Regions from separate parts of the Citrobacter sp. GW821-FHT02E08 genome, predicted to be linked through region 1. Evidence: predicted binding sites of a transcription regulator. Region 1 holds the regulator's gene; the other holds the start of a gene.

Region 1 (8,003 bases):
CAGAGTGGCGCCATGGGCGACCTTTCGGCATTGCAGGCAATATTTCGTAAAGTGGTGAGCGAAGCTGAGGAAACTGAGTAGAATAGCGCGGTTCTAACGTACCGGAGCCGCCATGATCCTGCTAATCGACAACTACGATTCTTTCACCTGGAACCTCTACCAGTATTTTTGCGAGCTTGGCGCTGACGTGCTGGTCAAACGGAATGACGAGTTGACGCTGGCACAAATCGACGCACTCAATCCGCAAAAGATCGTGATTTCTCCTGGCCCTTGTACGCCCAACGAGGCCGGAATTTCGCTGGATGTGATTCGCCATTATGCCGGACGGCTGCCCATCCTGGGCGTGTGTCTGGGCCACCAGGCCATGGCGCAGGCGTTTGGCGCGACCATCGTTCGGGCAGCGAAAGTCATTCATGGTAAAACCTCGCCGATAACCCATACCGGTCAGGGGGTTTTCCTGGGGTTGCCGACGCCATTGTGTGTGACGCGTTACCATTCTCTGGTGATTGACCCGGCCACGCTACCCGCCTGTTTTGACGTCACCGCCTGGAGTGAAACCCGGGAAATTATGGGCATTCGCCATCGGGAATGGGATCTGGAAGGTGTCCAGTTTCATCCAGAAAGCATTCTCAGCGAGCAGGGGCATCAGCTACTGGCAAATTTCCTCCAGCGCTGATTTGTGGTTGCTATCTAATGATTTTTTATGCATATTTTGTGATTATAATTTCACGTTAATTTCTGCATAACTGGGTGGTCATAAGATGGCAACTGAACAAACTGCAATTACACGCGCGACTTTTGATGAGGTTATTCTGCCGATTTATGCACCGGCGGAGTTTATTCCGGTAAAAGGCAAAGGCAGCCGCGTTTGGGATCAACAAGGAAAGGAATACGTTGATTTTGCTGGCGGGATTGCAGTAACAGCGTTGGGGCATTGTCACCCGGCGCTGGTTGAGGCGCTGAAAACCCAGGGCGATACGTTGTGGCACACCAGTAACGTCTTCACGAATGAACCGGCGCTACGACTGGGGCGTAAGCTTATCGACGCGACGTTTGCAGAACGCGTGCTGTTCATGAACTCGGGTACAGAAGCGAATGAGACGGCCTTCAAACTGGCGCGTCACTACGCCTGCGTGCGTCACAGTCCGTTCAAAACCAAAATCATCGCCTTCCATAACGCGTTTCACGGTCGCTCACTGTTCACCGTAACGGTTGGCGGCCAGCCGAAGTATTCCGATGGTTTTGGACCGAAACCGGCCGACATCGTCCATGTTCCCTTTAACGATCTCCATGCGGTGAAAGCTGTGATGGATGACCATACCTGCGCGGTGGTGGTGGAGCCCATCCAGGGGGAAGGGGGATTAACGGCGGCAACCCCCGAGTTCCTGAAAGGTCTGCGCGAATTGTGCGACCAGCATCAGGCATTGCTGGTCTTTGATGAGGTGCAGTGCGGTATGGGGCGCACAGGCTCCCTGTTTGCGTATATGTACTATGGCGTGACGCCGGATATTCTGACCAGCGCCAAGGCGCTTGGCGGCGGGTTCCCGGTGAGCGCCATGCTGACCACGCAGGAGATTGCCTCTGCGTTTCACGTCGGTTCCCATGGTTCCACCTACGGTGGTAACCCGCTGGCCTGCGCGGTTGCTGGCGCAGCGTTCGATATTATTAACACGCCAGACGTGCTGGACGGCATTCAGACGAAACGGCAGAAATTTGTTCAGCATTTGCAGAAAATTGACGAGCAGTACGACGTTTTCAGCGACATTCGCGGGATGGGATTGCTGATTGGGGCAGAGTTGAAGCCGCAATATCAGGGACGAGCGCGTGAGTTTCTTTATGCGGGCGCGAATGAAGGTGTGATGGTGCTGAATGCCGGTCCGGATGTGATGCGCTTCGCCCCTTCGCTGGTGGTGGAAGAGGCGGATATCGACGAGGGAATGCAGCGTTTCGCGCAGGCCGTCGCGAAAGTCGTTAGCTCTTAATATCCCGTAACCGACGGCTGAGCCAGATCCCGTGGTGAGGCCGTTGACGCCAGGCGACCGAAGAAATGGTGTGCATGGTGTTCAGGTGGCCCAGTATGCGCTGCAGGTGTTGTTCCAGGGTACTTAATGGCCCATGGGAGAGCATCTCTGGCGCTTCCAGAATATTCACATCGCCAGAGCCGCCCGGTCCGTCATACTCCAGACGCTGCTGGCAGCGCTGGAGCGCAATTTCACACGATTCCAGATAGCGTTGCGCAAGGTCTGGCGACAGCATCGTATGTTCCCGCGCCAGCGTTGTCATCGCATTGATGTGCTCGACAATAAACTGGCTGTGCGTTACCCACAGTTTCATATCTGCCAGATAGTGCGCGTTAAATCCGGGTTCCTGCATGGACTGATTCAGCGAGTTGTACAGCGTGTTGTGCGCCTGATTGACACGCATACGCTGATACGCGAGCGGTGTTGCCTGTGGATTGCTGCTGAGGATCAGGCGGATGGCTTCCTGGTCGGCTTCCAGCGCATCGTGGGCGTTTTTGCGCAACAGACCGCTCTGCCACTGCGGCCAGAGCCAGACCGTTCCACCAAACGCGATCAGGCAGCCAATCACCGTATCAATAAACCGCGGCACAATGTACTGCTCGCCATTTAACGTCAGCAATTGCAGGGTATACACCGCAGTGACCGTAAACCCGACCGTTGCCCAGCCGTAGTTTTTGCGAATGATCAGATAGCTCACCAGCGTAATGACCAGCATGCCCGCCAGCGTGAAGCCTTCAGGGATGTGGAAGTGTAGCGTCACACCCGCAATCACCAGTCCAACCAGCGTACCCACCGAACGGTGCAATATGCGAACCCGCGTCGCGCCGTAGCCGTTTTGCGTCACAAACAGCACCGTCATCAGGATCCAGTACGGTTTCGGCAGATGTAATGCGCTGCCCATCAGGCTGGCGATACTCAGCATGACGCTGATGCGCCCGGCATTTCGCAAAGCGGGCGATTTGAAGGACAGATAGTTTTTTAGGGCCGGGATCAGCGGGAGTCGGCGTTGTTTATCCGCCATCAGGTCGCGGGCATAGAGTGGGCGCTGGGTCCGCAATACACGGGCAATGCGGCTAAAGTGCCAGTAACAGAACTGGCCCACCGGGTTATCGGGATGCTGGTTGGCGATTTTCTCCAGCGCGCCAATCTGCTTTTCCATGCTAAAGCGGGTCGGCAGGCGGTGATACAGAATATCATCGGCCAGGATGCGTAAGCGTGTGGCGACCGTTTGCGCGTTCCAGCGAATCACCTGCTCCGCATGGCTGCGTTCGACCAGCTTTTGCACCTCTTCTGGCTGATGCAGACTGACGGAGATGTGTTCCTGTAAGTCCAGCGCTTCCTGGAATGCCCGCAGCAGGCGTTTATATTCATTGTTGTGATGCGCCGACAGCATGTGCATTTGCTGGTAACACTGGGTGATGAGATCTACCGCTTTCTGTTGGCGCACCAACAAGGGTGGCAGCGCTTTTTCAGGATCCGCGTGCTGGGTGAGCAGACTGTATTTGGCTTCGCAGTAGTCGGCCAGCTCGCGGTACAACAAACTGAGTGACTCGCGTAGCGGTTGTTCACGCCAGAGCCAGAACCAAAACCAGTTAAAAAGCCCGTACCACAGGGTGCCCAGGGCATAGATCAGCAACGGCTCCCAGACGGGCATGTTACCAGCCAGGCTTAGCGTGAAAATAGCGGCGATAAGCGAGGCAGGCAGGAGTCGGGCATGCAAGGCGCTGAGTTCCGCCGTCACGCCAAGAATCAGCGTTAAACCCGTCAGAATCAGCGGCAGCGGTATTGCTTGCGCGAGCAGCAGTTGCATTGCCAGGCTGCATCCGGCAAACAGCGATGCGCCAATGACTAAGCGTTTGAAAAAGCGTTTGTGGGGGGTATCAAGCCCGGCAATGTTGCAGCAGGCGGGAACGAGAGAAAAGAGCAATCCCAGATGCAACTGGCCAATGATAAGGCCGATCGCCACAGGCAAACACAGCACCAGCGTTTGCCGCAGTGCGTAGTTGATTTCAGGGTGATAAATCAGTCTTCGCCACATCGGTGCCAACAAAAATGGCGCATTACAGGGTAATACGCCATTTCGACGGGGTTAACGAGTGCCGTAGACGACGATGGTCTTACCGTGCGCGGAGATCAGGTTCTGATCTTCCAGCATTTTCAGAATACGACCAACGGTTTCGCGAGAACAGCCAACGATCTGACCGATCTCCTGACGGGTGATTTTGATTTGCATGCCGTCCGGGTGAGTCATCGCATCGGGTTGTTTCGCCAGGTTCAGCAGAGTCTGAGCGATACGACCAGTTACGTCGAGGAAGGCAAGGTTGCCGACTTTTTCGGACGTAACTTGCAGGCGACGAGCCATCTGGGAAGACAGGCGCATCAGAATATCCGGGTTCACCTGGATCAGTTGGCGAAATTTTTTGTAGGAGATTTCAGCGACTTCACAGGCCGTTTTTGCACGTACCCATGCACTGCGTTCCTGGCCTTCTTCAAACAGGCCCAATTCGCCAATGAAATCGCCCTGATTCAGATAAGAAAGGATCATCTCTTTCCCTTCTTCGTCTTTAATCAGCACTGCCACTGAGCCTTTAACGATGTAGTACAACGTTTCTGCTTTTTCACCCTGGTGAATCAGCGTGCTCTTCGACGGGTACTTATGAATGTGGCAATGAGACAAGAACCATTCGAGAGTCGGGTCTGTTTGCGGTTTGCCAAGCACCATGCGCGGTTATCCTCTGTTATAAGCTGTCTCCAGAGCCAGAAAACGACGCTGTCTCTGGGGTTGCCAAAATATGCTTCCCGCTGCCAGGGAAGGGGGCTGCTAAAAATGTACTGCAGCCTGTAATGTGATGTCCTCTGCATACATGCAGTACGTCAATGTATTACTGTAGCATCCTGACTGTTTTAGCATAGCTTTCGCCGTGTGTCTCCTGGTGTCTCGCTTCAGCATGATGCAGGTCGCCTTCCATTGCGAGATTTGTTATGTCCGCGTAATCTGTCAGGAAAATTGAAACATTGGAGTTACGAAATATGCAAGCGCGTGTGAAATGGGTCGAAGGGCTAACCTTCCTGGGAGAGTCTGCTTCCGGCCACCAAATTTTGATGGATGGTAACTCCGGTGATAAAGCGCCGAGTCCGATGGAAATGGTGTTAATGGCCGCGGGTGGCTGCAGTGCGATTGATGTGGTGTCTATTCTGCAAAAGGGACGCCAGGATGTGACCAACTGCGAAGTGAAGCTCACTTCCGAGCGTCGTGAAGAGGCGCCGCGCCTGTTCACCCATATCAATCTGCATTTCATTGTGACTGGCAATGATCTGAAAGACGCCGCCGTTTCGCGCGCTGTTGATCTTTCTGCAGAAAAATATTGTTCTGTTGCGTTGATGCTGGAAAAAGCAGTGAATATCACGCACTCATACGAAGTGATTGCCGCGTGATCTCAGGTTGCCGGAGGGCGTGACGCTTATCCGGCAACGCTGCGCATTATTCGATTTTTTTGCCTTCCATCAGTCGCTGAACCAGCGGCAGCATAATCAACTCCATCGCCAGTCCCATTTTGCCGCCCGGCACGACTAATGTATTGATATGAGAAATAAATGAACCCTGAAGCATCGCCAGCAACCAGGGAAAATCGATCCCTTCCAGATTACGAAAATGAATAACGACAAAGCTCTCGTCTAATGACGGGATGCCTTTTGCCGCAAAGGGATTCGAGGTGTCTACCGTGGGTACACGCTGGAAGTTAATATGCGTACGGGAGAACTGCGGGGTGATGTAGTTGATGTAATCATCCATTGAGCGAACCACCGAATCCATCACCGCCTCGCGGGAGTGTCCGCGCTCGCTGGTGTCGCGGATCAGTTTTTGTATCCACTCCAGGTTCACGATCGGTACTACGCCAACCAGTAAATCCACATGGCGCGCCACGTTATGGTGCGGCGTCACTACGCCGCCGTGCAGCCCTTCATAGAACAGGACGTCGGTCGGTTCAGGCAAGGGTTGCCACGGCGTGAAGGTTCCCGGCACCTGATTCCACGGTACTGCTTCATCGTAGGTATGCAGATATTTCCGCGACTGGCCTTTGCCCACTTGTCCGTACTCGCTGAACGTTTGTTCCAGCAGACCAAAATCATTGGCTTCGGGGCCGAAATAACTGATATGCCGCCCGGCGTCCCGCGCTTTGCGGATCGCCATGTCCATTTCCGGGCGGGTATAGCGGTGAAAACTGTCGCCTTCCACCTCGGCGGCGCGTAGATTTAACTGTGAAAAAATTTTACGGAACGCGAGGCTGGTGGTGGTGGTCCCCGCGCCGCTGGACCCTGTTACCGCAATCACTGGATGTTTGGCAGACATAACAACTCCATGAATAAACACTCGTTTTAGTATAGTCGGCCCTCAGCGGGGGATTACTCGTGCAACTGCTTTTTGGGCATGATATTGACCGTTTCGTGGAGTTCAGACCACACCAGAACGGCTTCGCCACACTGTAGCTGACGTTTGACGTCGGCGACTTTTTGCGCAAGCGAACGTTCATGTTCACCATAATCGGTGCCTTCGCGCAATACAAAGCTTTCAATCAGGTTATCCAGCGTTTCAGCGGACAACTCCTGCCAGGGGATCATCATGATTATGCTTCCAGATACGTGGTGAGCCAGTCAGGGATGCGCGATTCGAGCCACATTTCCGGGCGGCGCAGCGTCCCACCGATAAAGCCGACATGCCCGCCATGCTCGGTTAATTGATACTCTACCTGCGGCGGCAGATTCTCGGGGTTCGGGATCACATGACTGTCCATAAACGGATCGTCTTTCGCGTGAATAATCAGCGTGGGTTTGGCGATCTGATTGAGCAACGGCATGGCGCTACATTGACGATAATAGTCTATCGCATCAGCAAAACCGTGAATTTTGGCAGTAATAAGATCATCAAAATCACGGATACGCCGTACCGCTTTTAGCTGCGCCAGATTGACAGGGAGCGTGCCGGGATAGGCCGCCAGCTTGCGTGACGCGTTGGCTTTGAGCAGATTGAGCAGATAGCGCTGGTAAACGCGCGAAAACCCTTTTTCCATGTGATAACTGCAGGCTTCAAGCACGAAAGGCGCGGAGACAATCACTGCCGCATCGACAGGAATACCCCGGCCTTCTTTCGCCAGCAGGCAGGCCAGCATATTGCCGCCGAGTGAATAGCCAACCGCAGCGGTGGGAACACGACCAAACTCGCGTTGTAACCACTGTAAAAACCAGGTGCCGTCTTCCGTCTCCCCGGAGTGATAAATGCGATTCAGGCGATTGGGTTCGCCGCTGCAACCGCGAAAGTGCATCACGACACCCAGCCATCCACGCTTTTGCGCGGCCTCTATGAGTCCGTGGGCATACGGGCTGTTCAGACTACCTTCAAGACCATGAAACACCACCAGACGCGGTTTGTGTTTCGCCTGATGCGGATCTTCACTCCATGCCAGATCGACAAAATCGCCGTCGGGTAATTCCAGGCGTTGCCAGTGTGGGCTGAACTGCACTTTACGGCGGATCAGTCGTGGGAGCATCGTTTGTAGATGGCGATTGCTGATGCCGCGCATCGGGCGGAACTCATACGAATCAGCGTCGGTCGGGGTCATTTCTGTGGGGGTGATTTCAACCATAGCACCAGAGCAATTAATCATCGGGAAGAATAACTATACCGCGCACACGGCTGGCAGGTTAGCCAATATGTGATTTTACGCTTAGTCAGTCAGGAGGTTACGTGAGAAAAGATGGATGTCCACCCCGGGTTTACGCCGCCAGAGACGGGCTTTACGCGTGCCTGTTGCCGCACTTTCCCCTGTCTCTTCAAACATGCCCGACGCCTCAAAACGGCGAATCAGACTTTTACGCTGAATGGCCTGACCCAGAATGATTTCGGTCGCCTCCTGCAACTGACCCTGGGTAAACGACGCCGGCAGACAATAAACGGGCAGTAACGAGTACATCGTTTTTTGCCGT
Region 2 (8,003 bases), on a different contig from region 1:
GCCGCGAAATGAGAGATACGGGGTAGATTGTTGCATAACGTCTCCGTGAATCTGGGTCGTTAGTCGTTAATCAAACCCTCTGCCGCCGCAGCGACAGAGGGTGTTTTCTACTGCCGATTACTTACCGCCTAACCCTTTTTTGGCCAGTTCTTCTTTGAAGTTGTCACGCGTAATCAACACTACATCAGTCACTTCAGTGAATTTTGGTGGTTCCGCGCCTTTGGTCACCCAGTTGTAGAGCATTTCGCTGGATTTATAGCCATGTACGTCCGGGCTTGGCAGCAACGAACCGAAGAAGCCGGTCGCTTGCGCCTTCGACAGTTCACTGACCGCGTCCACGCCGTTGATACCGATACCGATCACATCGGCAGCTTTAAAGCCCTGGCCTTCCGTCGCACGCACGCCGCCCAGTACGGTGTTGTCGTTCATACCGACAATCAGCCAGTGTTTCACTTCCGGATGCTGAACCAGCATGGAGTTCGCAGCATCAAATGCACCAGGGATGTCATTGGATTTCGTCGGCACCTGGTAGATCTGTTTTTCCGGGAAGCCAGCGGTTTTCAGCGCGTCCATTGAGCCACCGGTACGGCGACGCGCGGTATCCAGCTCGTTCGCCGTGATCGCCATTACCGCAGTCTCTTTCACATCCCAACCGCGTTTCTGCATCTCTTTGTACAGCTCTTCACCCTGACGCTCGCCAATTTTAGTCGCCGCCATCATGACCAGAGGAACGGTATCCATCGGCTTGCCTTTGGCGTTAACAAACTGGTCGTCCACCGCGATGACTTTCATGTCGTAACCGCGCGCCTTGGCAGCGATTGCCGAGCCGAGTTTCGGATCCGGTGTACAAATAACAAACCCTTTCGCGCCGCTGGCGGCCAGGCTGTCGATGGCATTCAGGGTCTTTTCGCCATCGGGGACGGCAATTTTAATCACTTCAAAACCCAAATCTTTTCCGGCTTTATCAGCAAATTTCCACTCCGTCTGGAACCAGGGTTCTTCTGGCTGTTTCACCAGAAAACCGAGCTTCATGGTTTCAGCAATAGCGGATTGTGACATAACGGCAGCCAGGCCAATAGCCGCCAGCGCTTTAGTGAATTTGTGCATGGTTAACTCCAGCTTTAGCGTTCTTTTATGTAGGGTAAAAACGAACGAGTTTTTGTAATTCAGACGAAAAACAAGGCATTACCATTTATATCAACGATTAATGCCAGTGCTGGAATAAGTTTTAGCGGGAAATTGATTCTCCATAGGAGAGCGGCATCACATCACAGAATTACAGTAATTGCGTGCATAAATTTAGCGGGAAATGACATAAGAAAATGGGAATTTGTCAGACAAATAAAAAGAGGTATAGCAGATTAGTCCATAACCCCAGCCAGCCAATCCTTGTTCCCGAATACGGGTGTATTCGGGAACGTTTTATTTACCCGCGATAGTAAATATGGTCCGCATGATCACGAACCGGAGCGTCGTCACCAGGTTAACGGGCGCTGAGCGTCAGTGCAAAATCAAATATATGGCCTAACCCTTTGCCGCTAATCAGATTGCCATCTTTAACGACCGGCGCAGAGCGGATCGGGAAAATCAAACAGCAGTGACGATAGAGTGATTGGCTTGACGTTTTCACGTTTCTAAAAATGATCTGGCACACACTTCAGCCCTGGTGGGAGACCTGCCAGTACAGCTTTATCTAATAACTGCCGAAACAGCCATAATGGATAATTATCATTGAACATATGATACCCGTTGGAACTATCTCACTCCGTCATTTAAAACAATGCTTCAAACATCTATCGATACTTTAATCAACGTTAAATCATGACGTTGCACTGACGAGACATAATTTCTAAAATTCCTGGTTCACAACCGATATTTAAGAAAAATATGTAAAAAACTTTAAACATTTCATTATAAGGATTTTCTTATATCCATACAGGCGGTATGCTTATTTCGATCATCAACGGAAATGACTACGTGATCACATAAAGGACCGGCAGAACGGATTTATTCTGCTAACAGTATCACTTGTGCGTAGATGTTAAGTGTGGCAGCAGCCTGCTGCGCTGATGCTGGTTACGCACAGCCCCTTTTCTGGAAATAAGGATATTGACATGGCTGCAGTAGAAATGGCTCACAAGCTCAACGCCCAGATGAATCTTGAGTTTTACGCATCCAATCTTTACCTTCGCCTGAGCGAGTGGTGTGCGGATAACAGCTTGACGGGCACAGCGATGTTTCTTCGCACTCAGGCGCAAAGTAACATCACCCAAATGATGCGCATGTTTAATTTTATGAAGAGCGCAGGCGCTAACCCCATCGTTAAAGCGATTGATATTCCAGGCGATGAGTTAACGTCACTTGAAGAGTTATTTCAGAAAACCCTCGACGATTATCAACAGCGCTCCAGCACCCTGTCGAGTTTAACCCGCGAAGCAAAAGCGTTGAATGACGACCTCACGCTTGATTTTCTCCACGACCTGAAAAAAGAACAGCTGCAGGATGGCGTGCTATTACAAACGATCTTCGATGAAGTTTGCAGCGCCAAACGCGCAGGTCTGTGCATGGCGCAAACCGACAAGCACTTACTCAACGTCGTCAACCATCAGCACCACTGATGGCGGTATAGCGTCTGATTAACGCCATACCCCCCAGTCTGGCCTGCAAGAACATCTACCGCAGGCCGGGCAACCGTCGCATTGCCGACTCCCCCGATGATTCAGAAACAATTACGCCCCCTGATGCAGGAGGCGTAATAAACATGCTTCAAAAATCTAATACATTGATTTATTTAGTGAGCTTCGCCCTGCGGCGTGAATTTCAGCTCGATCAAGGCGATAGCTTTCTGGATAGCGCGCATCGTCACGGGATCGGCTGCGGCAGGATGGCTTGAAAAATCGATGTTTTTCAGTTGGGTAGCCATTTTCTCGCGAACTTCGACGGGGGCGATCACGTCAAGAACGTCCAGAATTTGTTTGAGAACCAGTTGGCAGGCAACAACGTCAGAGACCAGTTCCTGATCGGCGTTCAGTGTTTGGGACATAGTGAGCTCCTTATAGAAAGGTCGTCATAGTACCTATTCAGGAACAGAAACGATAGCAGCGTAAACGCAGCAAAAATACAGGTATAAAAAAACCTGCCGTAGCAGGTTTTTTTATCAGAACATACCGCCTGGCGGTACATCTTTGAATGTTTTGCAATAATTTTCGAACATGCTTTTCAGAATTTTGCGCAGTTTCATAGCATTGCTCCGTTTGATTGTTGTTCAGGTTTATTGTCTACGAGCAATATAATATGACATCCGTCACAAAAATCAATATTTATGTGACGCAGATCACACATAAAAATGTGCAAATTCTTTCAATTATTATGTTTTTAGCATAAAAATCATAATGTTATCTCATTGCATGTTTTGGTAAATTTTTATAGATTTTTTTGATAAGAACCATCATCGACAGCAAAAGATGGGGTCTGGCAGGGTGCTTGCTACGCAGAAGTTAGAGTCAGCAATAGAGGAAGTGCGGAATCGAACAAAAACACATTACTGTCGCCCGGTCGCTCAACGCTGGCCGGGCTGACATGCGGCATCTTGCAGGCCGGTAAGCGTTGCGCTGTCCGGCCCTATGCCATCAAAGAACCTTACCCCAGAATTTCACGTACAAATGCTTCGATTGATTTGTCCTGACCATTTTCGAAAAGACACTGCTGGAAACGCGGACCCGACACAGCGGTTTTCACCAGCTCAGGATCGATAGCACGCAAGGTATCCAGATAGTTCTCTTTTACCACGGCCGCTTTCACCTGGTTCAGAATGCCTGCGTTGCGAACCTGCGGCTCTTTACGCTCCGGCGGGTAGCCTTCGCCATTACGACCCGTGAACGCTTTTTCAAAGATGAAGCGAACGTTCAGCTCGGCACCCCAGCCAAAACCTTTCGCGAAAGGTAGAGAAAGCGCATTGCCGTTGTTGATCTGGGCAAACAGAAACGCATCAGCCGGATCGATACAGTATCCGCAAATCACGCCCGGATGGATGTTCAGAGACATCAGCGCCCCTTGACCCGTGCCGCAGCCGGTCACGACAAAATCAACCGCTTTAGCATTGAGCAGAATACTGGCCATAATGCCAAGATGAATATAGGTCAGATGATGGTCATTCTCATCGCTCATGCCCACGTTAAAGACGGGAAATCCCTTCTCATCCGCAACGGCCTTGAGTTCGTTATGAATGATGGCATTTTTGCTTGCCTGGCTGTTTTCCATCATCAGTGCAATTTTCATACTGTATCTCCTGAATGCGTCGCGATAAATCCCGACGTGAGTCTGTGAAATTGACGCCACATTACTATGTGATGAATGTATTTTCAAATTTAATGAAAGATGGTTTTAAAAAACAAAAACAGGCTCACGTTTTATCTGCCTGTGGAGCATTTTTTGTACATTTCGCCCGGTCGTTGCCATTAAACATGGGTGATCCTCAGGCTATTCAAGCCATTGGACCGAGGGTGTATCAGGTAGGATAGCGTATCACCGAATTTTCAGAGCGATATCATGAAGAGCCTTTTTCTTGCCCTCTCGCTGTTAATGTTGGCGGGATGCACCATCACCCGACAAGCAAACGTCAGCGAAGCCAACGCAACCAGTGGGATTGTTCGCCTCACCTGGAATCAGGCGATGCTGCAAACGGCACGTACTGACGACTATGTCGCCAAAGGTACCGCCACGCGTGAATGTCAGCAAATGGGCTATGCGAACGCCGTCGGATTTGGCCAGCCTGTGTCTACCTGTAGTGTTTATGCGGGTTCTCTGTGTCTGAATACGAAAATAACCTTATCGTATCAGTGTCAGGGCGTGGCGATCCCCTCTACGACACCTGGCTATTATTAAACGTTGAGGTCAGTTTATTTATTAGTGACTGGCCTTTTATTATTTCAGCGTGTCTTTATTTTTAATTCAAGAGCGTTAATGCGTTTTATTCCCATTCGCATTTTTAATAATTGATTTTATTATTTTACCTTTTGCAAATAATTAAATAACAAATTATAGTGGCGCCACATCGACATATCATTAACATGTGTGGAGCAGAACAATGCTGAAAACAGAAATGATCGAAAAACTGAATGAACAGATGAACCTCGAGTTATATTCGTCTCTGCTCTATCAGCAAATGAGTGCGTGGTGCAGCTATAACAGCTTTGAAGGTGCCGCCGCGTTCCTGCGCCGTCACGCCCAGGAAGAGATGACGCATATGCAGCGTCTGTTCGATTATCTGACCGATACCGGTAGCCTACCGCGTATTAATACCGTCGCGTCTCCTTTCGCTGAATATGCGTCACTGGATGAACTGTTCCGTGTTACGTACGAACACGAGCAATTGATCACCCAGAAAATTAACGAACTGGCTCACGCGGCGATGACCAACCAGGATTATCCTACCTTTAACTTCCTGCAGTGGTACGTGGCTGAACAGCATGAAGAAGAGAAGTTATTTAAATCGGTCATTGATAAATTAACGCTGGCAGGTAAAAGCGGTGAAGGCCTTTACTTCATCGACAAAGAACTGTCGACGCTGGATACACAGAATTAATTTCGCTTCGGTGAAGCGGGTTTTCTGCCCACTTCACCGGACTCTTTTAATGACGGCAGATCTTGCTTTCGTGCGTCGTAAAACCGTCATCCTTCGCAATAAATTTCCCCTTCGCCGCCAGAAAAGCCACCAGCTCTGCCGCCGTCATCTCTGCTGCTGAACAGGTATGAAAACGTGCCTGCGCACCAAACCGCTTAACGATCGCTGCCTCAAGACTGGCATGGGTGTATTGCTCGCCTGACGCAATCATCATGTTAAGCACGTCGTGGCCGTGAATAGAATCCATACATCCTCCTCAATAAAGCACCTAGCCTAAGATGAAGCCGCATTATCTGCTTTGCGCTAACGCAGGTTTACATCCTTCGGCTACTGGCATGATGCGGGGCCAACCACACTTATAAAAACCGTAAAGAAAACTTCACACTCATTGTAACGACGATTTGACGAAAATCACGTAATGCCTTACCCTGCGCCGCAGATACCACTATTGATTATCTCTGGGACAGAGGAAAGCGTGAAGAATAGAACTCTGGGAAGTGTTTTTATCGTGGCGGGAACCACAATCGGTGCAGGTATGCTGGCCATGCCGCTGGCGGCAGCGGGTGTGGGTTTCAGCGTCACGCTGGCGTTATTGATTGGGCTGTGGGCGCTGATGTGTTACACCGCGCTGTTACTTCTCGAAGTGTATCAACATGTTCCGGCAGATACGGGGCTGGGTACGCTGGCAAAACGGTATCTGGGACGCTACGGTCAGTGGGTGACCGGGTTTAGCATGATGTTTTTAATGTATGCCCTGACAGCGGCCTACATTAGCGGCGCCGGTGAGTTGCTCGCCTCCAGTATCAACGACTGGACTGGCAGCGAAATGTCGCCCACCGCTGGCGTATTGCTGTTCACCTTTGTTGCCGGTGGAGTGGTCTGCGTTGGAACGTCGCTTGTCGATCTGTTCAACCGTTTTCTGTTCAGCGCCAAAATAATCTTCCTCGTGGTGATGCTGGCGCTGCTGATGCCGCACATTCACAAAATCAATCTTCTTACCCTGCCGCTGCAGCAAGGACTGGCGTGGTCCGCCATTCCGGTGATTTTTACCTCGTTTGGTTTTCACGGTAGCGTGCCCAGCATTGTCAGCTATATGGACGGCAATATTCGTAAATTACGCTGGGTGTTTATCACCGGCAGCGCAATTCCGCTGATCGCCTATATTTTCTGGCAGCTTGCGACCCTCGGCAGTATCGACTCCTCAACATTTATGGGGCTGCTGGCCGATCACGCCGGATTAAACGGTCTGCTTCAGGCGTTACGGGAAGTGGTCGCCTCACCTCACGTTGAGCTGGCGGTGCACCTGTTCGCCGATCTGGCGCTGGCGACCTCGTTCCTCGGCGTTGCGCTGGGATTATTTGATTACCAGGCGGATCTGTTCCAGCGTCGCAATACCGCTGGCGGACGCCTGCAAACTGGCGCAATTACCTTTTTGCCACCGCTGGCGTTTGCCCTCTTCTATCCGCGTGGATTTGTCATGGCGCTGGGCTATGCCGGTGTAGCGCTGGCGGTACTGGCGTTGCTGATCCCTTCTTTGCTGACATGGCAAAGCCGAAAGCATAACCCTCAGGCGGGATATCGCGTTAAAGGCGGTTCACTGGCGTTAGGTCTGGTGTTTCTTTGCGGGATCGTGGTGATCGGAGTTCAGTTCTCTATCGCGGCGGGACTGCTGCCCGAACCAGGTTGAGTGCAGAAGATGGCGCGTAAACTGCGGTTTAAGCGCCATCTGAACTTAACGTACTATTAATGCAGACAGCACTGCTTATACTTTTTGCCGCTGCCGCAAGGACAGGGATCGTTACGGCCGGGTTTGGCGTCCACTTTCACCGGTACCTGCAACGGAATTTCTTGCGGATGCGCCATCCACCAGGCGTGAAGATCCAGCGCCGCCATCCGGATAGCCTCTACGCTTTCTTCAAATGCCTCTGGCGTCATCTTCTCTACCACGGCAAAGTTCTCTTCCGTACCGTGCAACGCAATTGCCTCCAGCGCTGGTTTCAGCGAGTCTGGCAACGCTGACCAGTCAGAAAGCGCCACACCGCGCATATAGCCAAAGCACCACTCTTCGACAATCGTCAGCTCATGGCCTTCAATTTCGCGCAGGCCAAATAAAGGTTCAAACTGCTCCGGAAACTCGTTCAGCCTGTCGGCGGTATCAGCCATATGCTGGAACGCAAGATTCATAAAGCGCGTCATCTCTTTTTCCGATGACCAGCGCGGCACATATTGCGGCCCGCCCCATACTGCCACCAGCCACTGCTCCGGCTCAATCTCACGTGGAGAACTGAGTACCGCCGTCAGCAGACCATCCAGCTCTGACACATCCAGAATCGCGTGTTCGGTGTTGTACTTTGTCAGTACATCATCCAGCCACTCCAGT

The links. The regulator CRP, encoded in region 1, controls carbon source genes, mostly activating them, when cyclic AMP is high. The targets are predictions, from matches to a motif close to ATGTGANNNNNNTCACAT.
Positions count from the first base shown of each region.
Region 2: azuC (stress response protein AzuC) is a predicted target of CRP. The motif match lies at 3,323-3,340, and genes of this name have one in related genera.

Region 1 covers NZ_JBWKVL010000003.1:389,428-397,430, forward strand. The annotation lists gene AC07UY_RS06145 (putative adenosine monophosphate-protein transferase Fic) at 1-81, shown strand, start outside; gene pabA (aminodeoxychorismate synthase component 2) at 113-676, shown strand; gene argD (bifunctional acetylornithine/succinyldiaminopimelate transaminase) at 762-1,982, shown strand; gene AC07UY_RS06160 (YccS/YhfK family putative transporter) at 1,972-4,059, opposite strand; gene crp (cAMP-activated global transcriptional regulator CRP) at 4,111-4,743, opposite strand; gene AC07UY_RS06170 (OsmC family protein) at 5,052-5,456, shown strand; gene AC07UY_RS06175 (phosphoribulokinase) at 5,503-6,372, opposite strand; gene AC07UY_RS06180 (YheU family protein) at 6,426-6,644, opposite strand; partial or broken gene AC07UY_RS06185 (hydrolase) at 6,647-7,709, opposite strand; gene AC07UY_RS06190 (NUDIX domain-containing protein) at 7,745-8,003, opposite strand, start outside.
Region 2 covers NZ_JBWKVL010000017.1:11,796-19,798, forward strand. The annotation lists gene araG (L-arabinose ABC transporter ATP-binding protein AraG) at 1-36, opposite strand, end outside; gene araF (arabinose ABC transporter substrate-binding protein AraF) at 118-1,107, opposite strand; partial or broken gene AC07UY_RS18510 (DJ-1 family protein) at 1,484-1,570, opposite strand; gene AC07UY_RS18515 (non-heme ferritin-like protein) at 2,115-2,618, shown strand; gene AC07UY_RS18520 (DUF2766 family protein) at 2,792-3,043, opposite strand; gene azuC (stress response protein AzuC) at 3,158-3,241, opposite strand; gene AC07UY_RS18530 (RpiB/LacA/LacB family sugar-phosphate isomerase) at 3,640-4,278, opposite strand; gene AC07UY_RS18535 (YecR-like family lipoprotein) at 4,549-4,884, shown strand; gene ftnA (non-heme ferritin) at 5,087-5,584, shown strand; gene AC07UY_RS18545 (YecH family metal-binding protein) at 5,631-5,870, opposite strand; gene tyrP (tyrosine transporter TyrP) at 6,099-7,310, shown strand; gene AC07UY_RS18555 (YecA/YgfB family protein) at 7,367-8,003, opposite strand, start outside.